DNA from 4 places in the Cytobacillus gottheilii genome. Region 4 is predicted to be linked to each of the others. Evidence: riboswitches for the same ligand, from Rfam matches in the RefSeq annotation. Region 4 holds a riboswitch; each other region holds the start of a gene.
What was found. Region 4 has a riboswitch for thiamine pyrophosphate ahead of J1899_RS08405 (ABC transporter substrate-binding protein). Riboswitches for the same ligand answer to the same signal wherever they lie in the genome.
Positions count from the first base shown of each region.

Region 1: it holds a riboswitch for thiamine pyrophosphate, as region 4 does, so the genes downstream of both, thiW (energy coupling factor transporter S component ThiW) here and J1899_RS08405 (ABC transporter substrate-binding protein) in region 4, are expected to answer to the same signal.
Region 2: it holds a riboswitch for thiamine pyrophosphate, as region 4 does, so the genes downstream of both, thiC (phosphomethylpyrimidine synthase ThiC) here and J1899_RS08405 (ABC transporter substrate-binding protein) in region 4, are expected to answer to the same signal.
Region 3: it holds a riboswitch for thiamine pyrophosphate, as region 4 does, so the genes downstream of both, J1899_RS11980 (LuxE/PaaK family acyltransferase) here and J1899_RS08405 (ABC transporter substrate-binding protein) in region 4, are expected to answer to the same signal.

Region 1 covers NZ_CP071709.1:2,456,625-2,460,841, forward strand. The annotation lists gene thiM (hydroxyethylthiazole kinase) at 1-386, opposite strand, end outside; gene thiD (bifunctional hydroxymethylpyrimidine kinase/phosphomethylpyrimidine kinase) at 374-1,201, opposite strand; gene thiW (energy coupling factor transporter S component ThiW) at 1,198-1,692, opposite strand; TPP riboswitch at 1,853-1,942, opposite strand; TPP riboswitch at 2,070-2,173, opposite strand; gene J1899_RS12125 (CBASS cGAMP-activated phospholipase) at 2,224-3,138, opposite strand; gene J1899_RS12130 (shikimate kinase) at 3,359-3,859, shown strand; gene J1899_RS12135 (LTA synthase family protein) at 3,910-4,217, opposite strand, start outside.
Region 2 covers NZ_CP071709.1:3,863,492-3,867,708, forward strand. The annotation lists gene J1899_RS19285 (immunoglobulin-like domain-containing protein) at 1-125, shown strand, start outside; gene thiC (phosphomethylpyrimidine synthase ThiC) at 364-2,148, opposite strand; TPP riboswitch at 2,287-2,401, opposite strand; gene J1899_RS19295 (ABC transporter ATP-binding protein) at 2,568-3,206, opposite strand; gene J1899_RS19300 (permease) at 3,224-4,217, opposite strand, start outside.
Region 3 covers NZ_CP071709.1:2,429,162-2,433,378, forward strand. The annotation lists gene J1899_RS11975 (acyl-CoA reductase) at 1-914, opposite strand, end outside; gene J1899_RS11980 (LuxE/PaaK family acyltransferase) at 914-1,990, opposite strand; TPP riboswitch at 2,199-2,307, opposite strand; gene J1899_RS11985 (NAD(P)/FAD-dependent oxidoreductase) at 2,352-3,476, opposite strand; gene J1899_RS11990 (CBO0543 family protein) at 3,713-4,204, shown strand.
Region 4 covers NZ_CP071709.1:1,682,765-1,686,981, forward strand. The annotation lists gene J1899_RS08395 (ABC transporter permease) at 1-431, opposite strand, end outside; gene J1899_RS08400 (thiamine-binding protein) at 428-721, opposite strand; gene J1899_RS08405 (ABC transporter substrate-binding protein) at 734-1,729, opposite strand; TPP riboswitch at 1,862-1,968, opposite strand; gene J1899_RS08410 (cell wall hydrolase) at 2,232-2,837, shown strand; gene J1899_RS08415 (twin-arginine translocase TatA/TatE family subunit) at 3,005-3,202, shown strand; gene J1899_RS08420 (GNAT family N-acetyltransferase) at 3,521-3,979, shown strand.

The DNA.
Region 1 (4,217 bases), 770 kb from region 4:
GCGTAAACCTCCGTTCCATTCCCTCTTACAATATCCACCTTCACTTTTTTCATATAATCCATTGCCTTTTGGGTTCTATATGGAGTAGCGCCTACTCCAACCGGATCAAAAACGACTGGAATCCCTTTTCTGTTTGCTGCCTTTCCTGCCAGCACCATGGATTCGTACATATCAGCTGTAATGGTACCAAAATTAATCACTAGAGCATCTCCAAGTCCAGCCATCGCTTCAACTTCTTCTATACTTGTAGCCATTACAGGAGATGCACCAATAGCCAATGTTGCATTGGCACAATCGTTAATGGTTACATTATTCGTAATTTGATGGATTAAAGGTTTTGCAGTTTCCAAGTCTCTGAAAATTTGATTCACGCTCAGTTGCTCCATGTCTTCTCTGCCTCCTGATACATTTTTGCTTTTCTGTATAAATCATAAAAATGGTTTGTTGGGCCATGACCGTTGCCAATATCAAGGCTATGCTCAATTGCCATATGTATATATGATTTTCCTCGCTTCACCGCTTCAAGCATATCAAACCCGCGAGCAAGGTTAGCAGCAATTGCCGAAGAAAGAGTACACCCTGTTCCATGTGTATTTTTTGTCTCAATTCTCGTGCCGCTAATCCAATGAAAATTGGTTCCATCATAGTACAAATCATCTGGTTCCCCTTCCATATGCCCTCCCTTTAACAGCACCGATCTGGCACCAAGTTTTGTCATATCCATACATGCTTTCTCCATGTCTTTCTTGTTTGAAATAGGATAACCAAGAATGACCTCTGCTTCTGGGATATTAGGGGTTATAATAGTTGCGAGCGGAAGCATGTGATCTATTAAAGAAGTCACTGCTTCTTGTCTCAGCAAATGATGCCCGCCTTTTGAAACCATGACTGGGTCAAGCACAATATGAGACGGCGCATATTTTTGCAGGCCTTGCGTTACCGTTTTAATTGTGTCTGCAGATGAAAGCATCCCGATTTTTACGGCATCAACCGTAATATCATCAAATACAGCTTCTATTTGATCTCTGATAATATTCACATCTATATCCTGTACAGAACGAACTTCCTGTGTATTTTGAGCTGTAATAGCAGTAATAACGGACATCCCAAAAACGCCATTTGCGCTAAATGATTTTAAGTCCGCTTGAATACCGGCACCTCCGCCTGAATCTGAGCCTGCAATCGTCAATGCTGTTTTCATTGTAAAATGCCTCCTAATGCTTTATTTTTCACCATTACTTTCAATAATCCGTAACCCATCAAAGCACCTGTAAAGCTGCTGAAGATAAATGCCGGCACAAACCCAAATAGCGCTGCTTCCTGTCCAAGGAAAAGGACAGAAATCGGATAGGTCGCCATTGCACCTAATATGCCTGTTCCAACCACTTCACCTGCTGCTGCAAAACTGAGTTTACGAGTTTTGGAGAAAAGAATTGCTGCTAAAAAGGCACCAATCATACTGCCTGGATAAGCAAAAATACTGCCTGTTCCCAGCATATTTCTTAAAGTTGATGAAAGAAAAGCTTGAATCACTGCATACCATGGGCCAAGCAAAACAGCCGAGAGCACATTAGCAAAATGCTGAATAGGAAAGATTTTTGCAAATCCTACCGGTATGTAAATAAGACTGCTGGAAACCGTCGTAATAGCTGCAATAAATGCAATAATGGTTAGTTTTTTTGTACTGTTCATCATTTTTTATTTCCCCCTTAATATTTAATAAGTGCGAATCCTCATATTATATAAGCCAATCTCTTCCCTCCCGGCAGCACACTTTGTGAATGAATACGGCTTATTCCTCAATATAAAAAACCGCTCCTATAGCAGAAGCGGTTAACAAACAGCACATGTGCACTTATGTTAACTGCTTCCCTACGCTAGTTCTAACTAGATCAGGTTCAAAGGGTTCTTCTCAGCCAATTTGGCGCCCCCAGCAGATTTTTAATTTTCAAGTTTTACACCATATCAAGATATTCCGATTTCTGTTCCATTGGCTTAAAGGAATGATTCCATAGAGACAAAAAGCCGCTCATGAAAACACGAGCGGCGAATATGTATAGATCAGCAGAATATAATCTATAGCACTTCCCTACGCCAGTGTTAACAGGATCAGGTTCAGAGGGTTTGGCATTACTGCCATCTCAGTCTTAAAAAGACACCCCTAGTGTAAGAAGTATTCATTTTTCAACACTATCATAACATTTTTGTATTATTTTGCAAACGTTATGTCTTTTTTAGAAATTCCTCAATATCCTTTTTTTGCTCCTCATATAGCTTTTCTCCCATAAGAGCCAGTTCATGTGAAAATGTCACATCATCAAATGGCATTTCTTTTTCCAGCTCGGCATTCAGACGTAAATATTGGTCATGCAGCAAATGCCGGCAATGATATGAGATGGCTTCTGAAGAAATATGAAGCGCAAGATCAAGAAGTTTTGGTGTCATCCTAAAAGAGGGAAATTGAAAAGGCAGCCAGCTTTGAGCACCCCATTCTCTGCCTTCCTCTTCCTGAAAAGGAATAGATTGCAGTCCAGTCCCAATCGATAAAACATGGATATCTTCAAGTTTTTGATGAAAAAAACTGAGCGCCTCTGTGATTGTAACCAATGTTGGATTATTTGCCCATATGCCGCCATCAATGGCTAAAAGTTTATTTTGCATTTCATTAGGGGGAAAATAAACCGGTGCAGAACAGGATGAAAGCACGGCATCCCACAGTTTAATCTCTTCCTTTTTCTCTCCAGGATTGCGTACATGTGAGCGATGAACATACGGCTTTCCTTTATGAATATCTACCGCTGGTAAAAGCAATGGCTTTTCCACATCACATAGCAATGTCTCTCCGTAGGCATCTTGTAAATATTGTCGTAAATGATGGTTTGTATAAATGCTTTTAAATAAACCAACTGTAGCATGTCTTTCAAAGATCTTTTCACCATGCTGTAGATAAATATCATAAACATCTTCCATTTCTTTACCTACAGATGCAGCAGCTGCAATAATGGCACCTGTACTGGTTCCGGCAAAGACATCAAAGAGATCAGCAATCTTACATTTATATTGTTTTTCAATATTTTTTAAGACGGTGACCGCCAAAATACCCCGTATTCCGCCGCCATCAATAGCTAAAATTTTCACATACTCACCTATATATTCGTTTCTTATAATGTTCCCTGATGATCCCTATCTATACAGATATTGATAAATACTTTGAGCGTTTTCTTTAGGTATCTACATACAAGCTTCATTATATTCGAAAGATAAAAAGGAGTTATCACACTATTTAATTTTTACAGCAAATTATTTCTATATTATAATTCTCTTTAAATGCAAAAGGAAATGGGGATCATCGCTTAATATGCATAAAAAAATTATCTTAACAGGTTTTATGGGCTCTGGTAAGACAACTGTGGGACAACTAATTGCCAAAGAGCTAAAAGTTCCTTTTATAGATGTCGATGAAGAAATAGAAAAATGGTATGGTCTAAAAACGACTGAGATTTTTCAGCAATTTGGAGAACAGGAATTCCGCCGTACTGAACTTGATCAAGTAAAAAGAATTTGCAGCAATACAGAAATTCAAGTCGTTTCATTAGGTGGAGGTGCCTTTCTGCAGGAAGAAATCAGGAATACTTGCATGGAAAATGGAACGGTCTTTTACCTTTGGGTTTCTTGGGACGTTTGGAAGCAGAGACTGGATTCTTTAGTGCCTTCAAGACCACTTCTGCAGGGAAAAACAGAAAATGAAATTCACCGCATTTTCACAGACCGGCAAAAAATATATAACACTTATCATTTTAAAATAAAAGCAGACAATGGAGCAGAACAAACAGCAAAAGAGATCCTTCAAGAAGTGTAAACGGCTGAAAATAAAAAGGAGAATCGTTCAAAAACGATCCTCCTTTTTATTTATAAATCTAAAAACCTCAATAAATCTCCATTTAAAATTTCATCTGACATATTTAGCTCATCTCTTACCTTTTCTAAATTAGAATTACAGGCACCTTCTTCAGCTTCTTCACCACTTTTTTTATCATAGCAGACATTATTGATATAAATATGCTGATCAGACACATAAGATCCGTCACGGAAAATGACAGGCTGATCATGATCACGCGTCATTAAATTCTGGCCGAATGAAGGTGTGTCAACATCCGTAATACCTAATAGCGATAGCAGAGTCGGACGGATATCGATCTCCCCGCCAATATTTGAAA
Region 2 (4,217 bases), 2.2 Mb from region 4:
TTTTAAGAAATGGAGGCACTTTTTCGCAGGATGTCGAGCTTTCCCAGCTTGAAAAAGGAACCTATCGTGTAATTCAAACTTTGACAGAGGATGACAGAATATCCGCATCATTTACGATTGAATAAATAGAAGACTGATTAAATGGCGAGACTTTAATGTTTCATAGCTTGGAAACTCCTTGTTATATCACTTTCATAAACTAAAGAGCTCATTTGATCATGAGCTCTTTGGCTTTTCATATGTGTTGATCCTTTAGGATAAGGTGCTCCCGTTTTTACTGTTTTCTCACTCAGCTGTGCTTCAGTATTTATCCAGCAATTAAGCGAAAATAAACTGCAATATCACCAACATATCAAATTGGTTCTATTTATAGATTTGACTTCCGCCTTCTTTAAATTCTTCTGCTTTCTGCTTTAACCCCTGTTCTATACCTGCTGTTGTAACAAATATATTCTCTTTTGCATAGTTTCGAATATCCTGGGAAATTCTCATTGAGCAAAATTTGGGCCCGCACATGGAACAGAAGTGAGCCGTCTTAGCACCTTCTGCAGGCAGGGTTTCATCATGATATTGCAGTGCCCGTTCTGGATCAAGGGAGAGATTAAACTGGTCCTTCCAGCGAAATTCAAAGCGCGCTTTTGATAAAGCGTCATCTCTTATTTGGGCACCAGGATGGCCTTTAGCCAAATCGGCTGCATGGGCAGCGATTTTATAGGTGATCACACCTTCCCGGACATCATCTTTATTTGGCAGTCCTAAATGCTCCTTTGGCGTCACATAGCAGAGCATGGCTGTTCCATACCATCCGATCATGGCTGCGCCGATTGCAGAGGTTATATGATCATAACCTGGTGCAATATCGGTTGTCAGCGGACCTAATGTATAGAATGGAGCTTCTTGACAGATTTCAAGCTGCTTATCCATGTTTTCTTTAATTAAATGCATTGGAACATGTCCAGGACCTTCAACCATTACCTGTACATCGTGCTTCCAGGCAATTTTAGTCAGCTCACCTAATGTTTCAAGCTCGGCAAATTGAGCTTCATCATTTGCATCTGCGATTGAGCCGGGACGGAGTCCATCGCCTAATGAGAAGGCCACATCATAGGTTTTCATGATTTCACATATTTCTTCAAAGTGAGTATATAAAAAACTTTCTTGATGATGATATAAGCACCACTGAGCCATAATGGAACCGCCGCGCGATACGATACCAGTCATTCGCTTAGCTGTTAATGGAACATAATGCAGCCGCACACCAGCATGGATTGTAAAATAATCTACCCCTTGTTCGGCTTGCTCAATCAGAGTATCGCGAAATACGTTCCAACTAAGATTTTCCGCAATCCCATTTACTTTTTCAAGTGCCTGATAGATTGGAACAGTGCCTACAGGAACAGCAGAATTTCGGATTATCCACTCCCGTGTTTTGTGTATATTTTTCCCGGTCGATAAATCCATAATGGTATCAGCACCCCAGCGCGTTGCCCAGGTCATTTTTTCAATCTCTTCTTCAATCGACGAGGATACAGCGGAATTGCCGATATTGGCATTGATTTTCACATGAAAGTTGCGGCCAATAATCATTGGTTCACTTTCAGGGTGATTAATATTTGCTGGAATGATGGCTCGTCCGCGGGCGACTTCCTCACGGATATATTCAGGATTCATATTTTCCCGGATGGCGATGAATTCCATTTCAGGTGTGATGATCCCTTTCCTTGCATAATGAAGTTGTGTAACATTTTTTCCTCGTTTTGCCCGCAGAGGCTTTCTTTTTAGCCCGGGAAACACACCGTGCTGGGTACGCTGGTCGTCTTCATTGCGGTAACCATTATCTTCTGGTTTTATCCTGCGACCTTCATAGCTTTCAATATCGCCGCGTTCATCGATCCATTTCTGGCGAATGGGCGGCAGTCCTTTTGTCAGATCCACTGCATAATTCTGATCCGTATACGGCCCGCTTGTATCATAAATACGCACGGGCTCGTTCTTCTCATCTCCAAAAGATCCTGTGGTGGCACTAAGTTCAATTTCTCTCATTGGCACCTGGATATCAGACCTAGTTCCTTCTACATACACTTTTTTGCTGCCGGGAAAGCTGGACATAATGGAAATCATTTTACCGTTTACAGTGGGGTTGATCATTTTATCTCTCCTTTAACATATTGTTAAGGACTTGATCTCGGGAAATGCAAAGACATCCTTCAGTGAAGTGCACAAAAAGAAGCTGGGTCCATTGTAAAATAAACAGACCCAGCTTCAGAATATGCAGAAGTATACATAGCAAGTATTCACTAACTTCCCTACGCTGGCATGATCCAGATCAGGTCCAAAGGGTCAAGAAACTTTATAGCGTTTCCCTCTCAGCCCAGCTTATTGGACTCCCCTAGTTATTACTATTCAATTGTGCTTTTAGTTTAATATAAACGAACAGTAAATAAAAGGATATTTTGGAATTTATTCAAAAACAGGACGAAAGAAACGCTGATTCTGTGAATCTTACTAAAGGATAAAACCATACCGGCTGCAATAAGAGATTACAGCCTCCTCTGATCTCGTCAACATTATTTTATTTTTTCTAGAGTAAAATTCCGGACTCTGTAGATGTGGTCACTTAAAAGATCTATATCTTCTTGGTTATGGCTAGTCAATACAATGGTTTTGCCTTTGTCTTTCAAAGATTTTAATAGTCCGCGTATATTCTCCACACTATCAACATCCAGGGCGTTAAAGGGTTCATCTAATAAGAGAATTTCCTGGTCTTCCATAATCGCTTGGGCGATAGCTAATTTTTGTTTCATGCCAAGTGAATACTCTTTAACTTTTTGTTTGGCTGCAGGCTGGAGTCCTACTTTTATCATTGTCTCTTTGATTTGCTCATCAGAGATTTTTCTATTAATCATGGCTAGGTACTTTAAGTTTTCAAAGCCTGTTTTATTGCCTATATAACCAGGCCGATCAATAATAATGCCAAAGTCTTCAGGGAAACGATTATCTTTTCCAAGCTGTTTTCCCCGTATAGTAACAGTCCCTTGATCCGGAAAAATAAAACCGCACATCATTTTAAATAACACCGATTTCCCTGACCCATTAGGCCCTGTTAATCCATAGATCTTCCCCTTTTCAATAGCGAGATTCGTATTTTCAAATAAAACTAATCCTTTATAGGATTTGCTTATATTTTTCAGATCAATGATGGTCATAATTCGTCACATCCTCCTTATATCATAAAATCTCTTCTCTTCAATACATAAACCAGGACGATCACTTCAATAACGACAGCAATCAATAATTGAATAGAAATCATATAGACTGATGCCTCTGTCAGTAATTGCCCCATGCTATTAAGGCCAACTGGGATGAAGGCGCCGGGGTTCATTCCCGGAAACATGAACAATATAGAAATCAAGAGGATAACAAAGCTTTTCATAACATCTTTTGTCAGCCATGTGATTAAAAACACCAGTATTACATAAAAAATGATTTGTAGAAATCCATTCACAAAGTAATGATAGCCAACCTGTAAAACTGGCAAATCCTGCTGCAATTCCACATGCAAGGAAAACGAATAATCAAAACCTGCTGAAATAGTGAAAAGAAGAAGAGCCAGAGACAATAGAAACAATCCCGTATACCACATAATCATAAGGAACCAGCCATTAAACCATTTCAATAAGGATTTGTGCCGAATAATCGAGTAATGGCTCATCTCTGTCAATTGTTTTTGCAGTATAAGCTGTACAAAATATACAAACCCCATAAAAGCAATCACATAAAAACTAAGAGAGAGAATTTGAAAAGCATCATTTGTCGTTCCATAGAAAGTAAGAATCCAAATGTCCCATATCGTCAGGGTCTCATCGGAATATAAAGAAGCATGATACACCATTCCCGTACACACGATCACTGCAAATAAAAGGATTGGCCATGAAGTTATAAATATATGCCTGACAGCTCGAAAATCTCTTCCAATATAATTCAAAGCTAATAAACCAATGCCAAACAACAAGATAATGATCATAAAGGAGATCCATATGCTATTAAAACTGGCAGCACCGTGAAATAGACTAAGATAATTCGGCAAAAGGATCCATTTGAAGGATATCGGAAACACCTTAAAGGAAAGGATCGCCACCGCATATAAAAAGGCAATAGAAAAATAGATGGTGCGTTTGCTCTTTGTTATTGCATATAAAATGGTGAGAAAGAGCTGG
Region 3 (4,217 bases), 750 kb from region 4:
CCGCCTTTTTGAACAAAAATTGCTTGAGGTGAATAGCAGCCTTGCTGATCATAGCGAATGAGATCCAGTGCAGCCAAATGACTCGTTTCTACTGCTTTTTGCATATGAAGACTTTCTTTCCCGATAATCGAGAAACTGATTTTATGACCATGGGAAATGAGCTTGCTTGTAACCGGTACTCTCTGTTTAATAGATGCAAGGCTTTGATCACTTCCATAAGCAATGATCGTCTCACATCCTTCAAAAAAAAGAGCCTCCCTTTCTTCATCTCCGCCTTTCCATGTCACAATGGCAAAGCAATTCTTTATCTTTGGTTCTACCTCTGCTAGAATGTCCGCAAATAATCCGGCAAATAGCGGCTCTTCACTTGCTGTTTTTCCAACGCTTCCAGACTTGACGAGCAACGCTGAAATAAAGCTCCATAGTGGAAGGCCCGGAACATTTCCAGCCCAAATATGCCCGGTAACATCTGCTCCTACTGCTTTTGAATAGCCGCCTTTCACCAAAGGCTGAAAATCATCCAGGAGCTGCGGATTTCCGAAGTCCTCCACCAGAAAACGCTGAAGCTCGTGTTTTCGAAACCGCTGCAAAAATGTGGTTAAACCTGTACGGATGATTTCCTGATCATATCCTGTAATGATTGGCAGCCAAGTCTCCGCTAATCTCCGCTGTTTTGATTGACGATCTAGTAATATATGAATCGCTTGATCTATAATAGCTACCAGCTCTGATACTGAAAAGCTCTTTAAAATGTGGGCATTAGCTTTCACGATCGACATGATCTTCGATAACTGCTGCGGAGAAAGCTGAGGTACTTTCACTTTTGCAGTTAGTCCGTTATAAGAATAGATAATTTCCCTATATTCAATGGTTTCATTGTTCATTTCAGGCAAATAGCCAGCAGTGATTTCCATTATGATTCCTCCTTCGCATATCGGAGAAATTCATCGACTGCAAGTGAGCATCCTTTTTGCTCAGAGCCTTGCACCCTGCCTAAAAGCTGAAATCCTTTGTCAGTCTCTACACCTAAATCCTCTGTTAAAATGCTGAGGGCAGAATTAAAGTTAGCTAGGTCATAATGAACAAGCACACCATTTTCTCCAAATGGCATATCTAATCCAGTTAAGGGATTTATAACTCTAGTACGGATCCAATGTGGTCCTGATTTTACAGATGGAATTTCTTCATTGCCGTCATCATAAAACTGTGTGCTTAACTCTGTCATGCCGTACATATTGATGCAATCTGATTTCTCGATACCTAAGTGTGTGTTTAATGCTGTATAGAATTCCCCTGTCTCCACATGTCTGGACTGGTTTTTATAACCACCTGTATCTAAAATCCTGCTGCCTTTTGGAAGTTTAAAATATAGCTGTTTTTCCTGTAAATAATCGATTAGATGAACAAAACTAAAGCTTGCACCTAATAAGGCATATGCCTCTCCTGACTGTTGCGCGGTTTTTAATTCTTCAAGCAGCAACTCAAAATTGATACCATTGCCAGACAATGTATACTTGCTTTCTGGAGTGCCAAAAAACGCTTTAGCCAGAAATAAGTACCGAGCTAGTGAGGAATTGGGCATTTCCTCATGATCAGGAAACAAAATTCCCATCTTTATCGCTTTTTGCTCTTTCATGAATCTCTTTTTAAAATTTGTAATCATCGATGAATCAAACACTGTCAGTGTTGGGTGATAATGCTTTCCTTTTATGTGTTTAGTTGTACCGCTCGTCATAAAAGTAGCTTCAGCTTGCTCTGTAGATATACAGGATAGCGGCACATCTTTAAAAGCCTGAATCGGCACAGAAGGGATGTCTCTCCAATTTTTAACATTTCGAGGTGTTTTTCTTTTTTGCTTGCTAAAACGCTGAAATGGCAGATTATGCTCAAACTGATATCGGAACAGCTGCAGTGCAAGCTCATTAAAATCATGAGAATGTTCGTCGTGAATAAATTTTTGAATGGAAGCTATTAACTCTTTTTGGGTCATATTCGATTCCAGCCTTTCTATAATCAGTGGCCTGAATACGATAATGCCCGCAGTCAACTAGATTGGGGGATGGTGTAATAAGTGAAGGATATTTTAAAAAGCAATGCAGGACATAGTGATCACGTTTAATACTCTAAGTGAACAGTCCATGATTTCCTTTTAAAAAAATGATATAAAAAAATACACTTCGCGCCAGCAAAGTGTATAGTTATACCCTAATCACATTTCCTACGCTGGCATTATCCAACAGGTTCAAACGGTCTATGACAGTTAGTCATACTCTCAGCCTGATTCCACAGGCTCCCGTATTTATTCAATTCGTAACTAGTTTAGCAATTATTACAGCTATTGTAAACGCTTTTTATTCCTTCGTTTTAATAGCGGTACTTACATCATAATCCTCCAGGTTCACTTCCGCTTCTTCTCCAAGAGCTATTTGTGCTAATAATTTTCCTACGTAAGGACCAGCTGTCAGCCCTGAGGCTCCTAAGCCATTAGCAGTAAGAATTCCTTTAAATTCAGGGATCCGCCCAAATACTGGTAAAAATCCCGGCGTGTGCGGACGAAATCCTACCTTTACTTCAGTAAGCTCAGCATCCTCAAGACCTGGTGCGATTTGCAGTGCTTTCGTTAAGATGTCGTGAACCCCTCCTGCGGTCACCCGCAGTTCTAAAGTTTCCAAATCTTCATGTGTGGCACCTGCCACAATCTTACCGTTTTCGAATGCAAGCATGTATTGGTTGTTTGGCGGCATAATCACTGGCCAATCTCCTGTACGTTCATCCTGGAGCTTTAAATGAATGATTTGCGCTTTTTGAGCAAACACTTGAAAATCAATTTGCAGCGGTGACAACAATTCTTTTGCCCATACACCAGGTACAGCAATCACTTCGTCTGCCAGTATATGTTCTCCATTTACCTCTGCACCAATCACTTTCTGATCCTCTGACAGCAAACGCGCAGAACCATTAATAATTCGCGCTCCATTTTTTTGGGCTGCATTGACCAAAGAAAGCCGGAGTCTGCCGCCGTTGACTCGTGCTCCTCCGCTTACATGCACAGCTTCATATTGATCACTTAACGGCGGAAACAATTCCTTTTGTTTAATGGCATTAATCTCAGTAATTTCACCGATTTCCGGTGCTTCTTCTCTTTTCAGAAAAGCTCTTTCTTTTAACTTTAATAGCTTGCTGTTCTCAGATTGAAGAGCAATTGCACCTACCCTTTTATATCCCGTATTCTTTTCTCCGTCTTCATCGAGCATCTTGATTAATTCGGCATAATAGTTCGCACCATTTTTCACCAGTGTATACCATGGCTTATTTCTCCTCTGTGAAAGCCATGGACAGACGATTCCGGCAGCAGCATCTGTTGCCTGCCCCTTATCATAGCGATCAATTAAGATTACTTCTGTACCTTTACGAGCAAGATGATAAGCAGCGGAAGCACCGAGAATGCCTGCGCCAATTACGATAATTTTTTTCATTTAATTACACACCTTTATTTATAACTGCTTAGGTATTTCCTTTTATGTATTTTATAGAGATTTTTTTGTTTATTTTACAAAAGGTTTGCTGATGGAGCAATGTTATATTGTTCACAATGTGACTTCCAGCTACTCTTATGATGAATGTAATATGCATTCAAATTACAAATACCCTGTAAAAATGTATACATAAAACAAGACTTCATAACCATTCTATAGGTATAGAGGTGAAGATCTTGAAACATAAATTAGATAAAACAGTTGAAATTTCAGCTTGGATTGTTATGTCCATTTTATTAATGATATTTGTACCAAAGAACAGAATTCGCGAAGCACATGTTTCCTTTTTGTTTAAACAGACAATTACATGGCTATTTGGACTTCTCGTCGTTGAAAAAGGATTGATCTCCTATCCTAATCGGTTATTTTTCAAAAAAGCGAATAAGTCTAGTTTTACATTTGAATATTTTGTCTATCCTGCTTTATGTTCATTATTTAATCTGCATTATCCGGAGAAAAGAAATAAAATATATAAATTTTGTTATTATACCTTATATTCGGCATCCATAACAGTGTTTGAAGCAATAGCGATAAAGTACACAAATTTAATTAGATACAAAAAATGGTCATGGTATTGGAGTTTTATAACAATGTGGTTCACATTCTACCTTTCTAGACTTTATCATAGATGGGTATTTAAATTAAAACAGGAAAATGAAAATGAATAATTCTTTACTTCAT
Region 4 (4,217 bases):
TGTTTAAACCCATCGAGTGCAGCAACCGTAATAGGAAAAAAGCAGACAAGCGTAATGACAATGACTTTCGGCAGAATTCCAAAACCGAACCAGATGACCAAAAGCGGGGCAAGAACTATAACTGGCACGTTTTGCGACAGAATGAGAAGCGGATAAACTGATTCTCTAACAAAAGGAAGCATGTGCAGACAAAAGGCAGCGGCAAGCCCAACAGCTGCACCAATCGCAAAGCCATATAGTGATAAACTGGTCGTCGAAAGCAGGTGAGGTGCAAACTGAGACCAGCCGTTATATGCTTCCTGAAAAATCAGGCTTGGTGCAGGGACTAGCCAGGATGGTGCTTCAATAAACCTGACAATCCCTTCCCATAATAAGAATAAAAGGAGGAGAACAAGTATTGGTCTCCATCCTTTCTTTAAAGCAGTATTCATCCTTTATATTTCTCCGTTAACGTATCCATTGTAATGCCATCTGGCTGGAATAGTATTTTGATTTGAGAGATAACATTGGAACTGCCAATCTCAATCATTTTTTCGTTCATTTTCTTAATAACCGCAAAAATTTGATCCAGATCACCTTCCATAGTGGTTTCAAGAGGGTGTACCTCATATTTGATGCCAGAAGCATCAATAATGGCAATCGCCTCGTCAACGTACGGAATGACATTTTCCCCATTTTTAGTTTTTGGAATTATTTGTATGCTTACTAAAGAATTAGCCAAGATTTTCTCCCCCTATTTTGGTAAGTATTCGTTCGTAAATGCTTTTTCTGCATCCAGTTCGCCATCGAGCAATCCATTTTCAAACATCCAATTACCGTAGTTTTCCCATACTTCTAGTTTTTGTGCTCCCCATTGATCTGCATCATCTTGATAACGCGGTGCCAGCCATTCCTGACTTTTCTTAACCAGTTCAGGATCCAGGTCTGGAACTGCTTCTATTAGAATGTCAGCAGCTTCCGCTGGATTTTCAATTACATATTCATACCCTTTTGAAGCTCCTTCTAAAAATGCTTCAATCATTTCAGGATTAGAGCTGATCATATCCTCGTTAGTAGCAAGAACAGGTGTATAATAATCAAGATTTTCCGAATAATCGGTAGGGTAGATCATATTTAAATCTATACCGCGTAATTCTGCTTCAATCCCAGTCCAGCCGTAAAAGATCCAAGAAAAATCAACATCTCTTTCAACTGAAGTAAAGAAATCTGCACTGCCAATATTTAAGATCGTAACATCATCGGCACTTGCATTCTCAGATCTCATTAGAGATTCAAGGATTTGCTCTTCAACTGGAGATCCAAAGCCTCCGTATGTTTTTCCTGCAAAATCTTTAGGAGTTTCAATATTTTTTTCTACAGGAGAAGCAAAGCCTGACGTATTATGCTGAATGACAGCTGCAATCGAAACAAGCGGTACACCCTGAACTCTTGCTTGTGTAATACTTTCCTGGTAACTGACTCCAAAATCTGCTTTGCCCGAAGCAATCAATTGATCTGCACCAGCATCACCAGGCAAAATAATGTCGACATCAAGTCCTGCTTCTTCAAAATAGCCATTTTCAACGGCTGCATAAAGTCCAGTATGATTTGTATTTGGAGTCCAATCCAAAACAACCGTCACTTCTTCAAGTTCTTCCGCCTCATTGGTGCTGTTGTTTTCCGTATCTTCGTTATTTCCGCAAGCCGTTAAAACCATTAATAACGATGCAGTTAACATCCATTTTTTCATAATATCCTCCTCATTGTGAAGATCATTCCGTGAAGATCTCAGTTAATGTCATATGAGTAGTATGGAACAATTCCCTTATAAACATAAAACCCCTGGCTGCTGCAGCCAGGGGACATAATAAATAAGCATAATATTGCTTTACATTATGTTCCCTACGCTGGTATCAGCCAGATCAGGTTCAAAGGGTTATCATTATATAATGAAATCTCAACCGCAGAGCGGTTCCCCTACATAAAACGATATGAAATTATATTCAAAAGTCTCAGTCTTTACATACTTGTAAAGTATTTGTTTAAAAATGGTTAGCGTTCCACATTACGTCTTCATTATAGCAAAAAAATAAGAAATTTCTAGTAAAAAGCTTTTAATGTTTTAGCAAGAAGAATGACGGAACAAGATTTTACCAGATTAACCATGGAAAAGATTAAGTTTGTCCCGTTCTTGAACAATGTGTTACAGTAGTTTCTGTTGTTCCGAGACTATAATGAATGGAGGAGAACGAATGAAAAAATTTGTTCTAAGCATGATTGCCGCTATTGTCATGGTCTCATTCCAATATACATTTACTGAACCAAAGAAAATAAATGCTGAAACGCTGGATTCTGTTACGATTTACAATGTTAAGGATCAGGAAACATTATATGATGTGGCACTGAAATTCTCCGTATCAGAGCTGGAATTAAAAGAAGTTAATCATTTGTCAGCAGAAGCTATTCATTCTGAAGATAAATTAATTATTCCTAATACAATATCCAAGAAAGAGAAAGACTTGCTTGCCAGGCTTGTTCATGCTGAAGCAAAAGGTGAACCTTATAAAGGAAAGGTTGCAGTGGCTCAAGTTGTTTTAAATCGAGTAGAAGATGAGCGTTTTCCTGATAGCGTTAAGCAAGTGATTTATGAAAAGAGACAGTTTCAGCCTGTCGACAATGGAAGTATCAATAAACCAGCTGATAAAGAGGCAAAAAAGGCAGTAAATGAGGCAATAGCTTTAGAGGGACAAGGAAATAATGAAGCTGTTTATTTCTTTAATCCGGATTTGACGAATAGCACCTGGTTAAGAGCTCAAACCGTTACAGGTGAAATTGGAAAACACCGTTTTGCTAAGTAACATGGCAGAAGCTATGTTGCTTTTTTATTTTTAAGGGGATCTGGAATCAAAAGAAGCTTCAGGAGTTTGCCTGCCATTGACAAAGGTGTTTTTGAGACTGGAGTATTACTGGGTTACTTGAATTTCTGTTTATCTTCGTCTATGATGCAAGTAAAGGAGTTGTTGTTATGTTATCAAATATAGGTATTCCAGGTTTAATTCTTATATTAGTATTAGCACTTATTATCTTTGGTCCTAAAAAATTGCCGGAAATTGGCCGTGCTTTTGGACAAACTCTAAAAGAGTTTAAAAACTCTGCAAGAGATTTAACGCGTGATGAAGATGAACCTAAAGACAAACCAAAGAATTCTTTAAGTAAAGATTAAGTTTAGTTTAGAGAATTTAAATTAATATAAGCACAGATATACAGGCTCAGATCATTCGTGATTTGAGCCTTTTCATTTCCCGAAATGTAAGTCCTTTTACATTGTACAGATCTTGTCATGCTGAAATGAGCTTGAGTGCATATAATCTGTGTAATTTTTATAAGGAACTGTGATAGGATAGAGGAGTATTAAAAAAAAAGCAATTGTTCAAGGAGGCGTTCATTATGAAAAATAAATTAATGACTTATACAGCATGCACTAACGGGGTAACGTCTAATTAACAATTAGCAGTTCCCCATATTAGAAAGGGGATAAATTTTGAGTATTGACAAAATAGTAAGATTGGCTGAATTAACAGCAGAAAACTGGTATGAGTGCTGTTCATTGCAGATAACAGAGAATCAAGAGAAATTTATAGAAAACAATGCAATATCGATTCTGCAGTCTAAATTTGAACCGTCATTAAGACCGTTTGTTATATATTATGGTGATCAAGTTGCAGGTTTTTTAATGTATAATACGGAACCGGAAGAACTTGATGGTTACTGGATTTACAGAATAATGATTGATCATAGATTTCAGGGTAAGGGCATTGGTAAGGATGCTTCTTCAATAATGATTTCAAAAATGTCCAATCTGCCAAACGCAAAGAAGCTCGTTGTAGGCTATCATCCCGAAAATTTAGGGGCACATGGTTTATACGAGAGCTTGGGGTTTATCGATTACGGAGATCGCTTTGGTAAAGAAATGGCCGTTGTCAAAACGATTAACCAGTAAAATACTACAATTCACAATATAATGCTGGAAGCTCAAAATTATTTTGAGCTTTTTTGCTTTGGACGTTTTGAAAGGACTATTAGATGGATAAAAAATGAATAGGCTGCTATTAAAAGTAAGCTCCTTTTTTAAAGGCGCTTCTTTTTAATAGTGCTAAGCAGCATTTTAGCGATATGCCTGGAGATGGCAAAAGCAGAGCAGAATAGATATTTGATGACAGACGAAAGCTGCTGCCTTG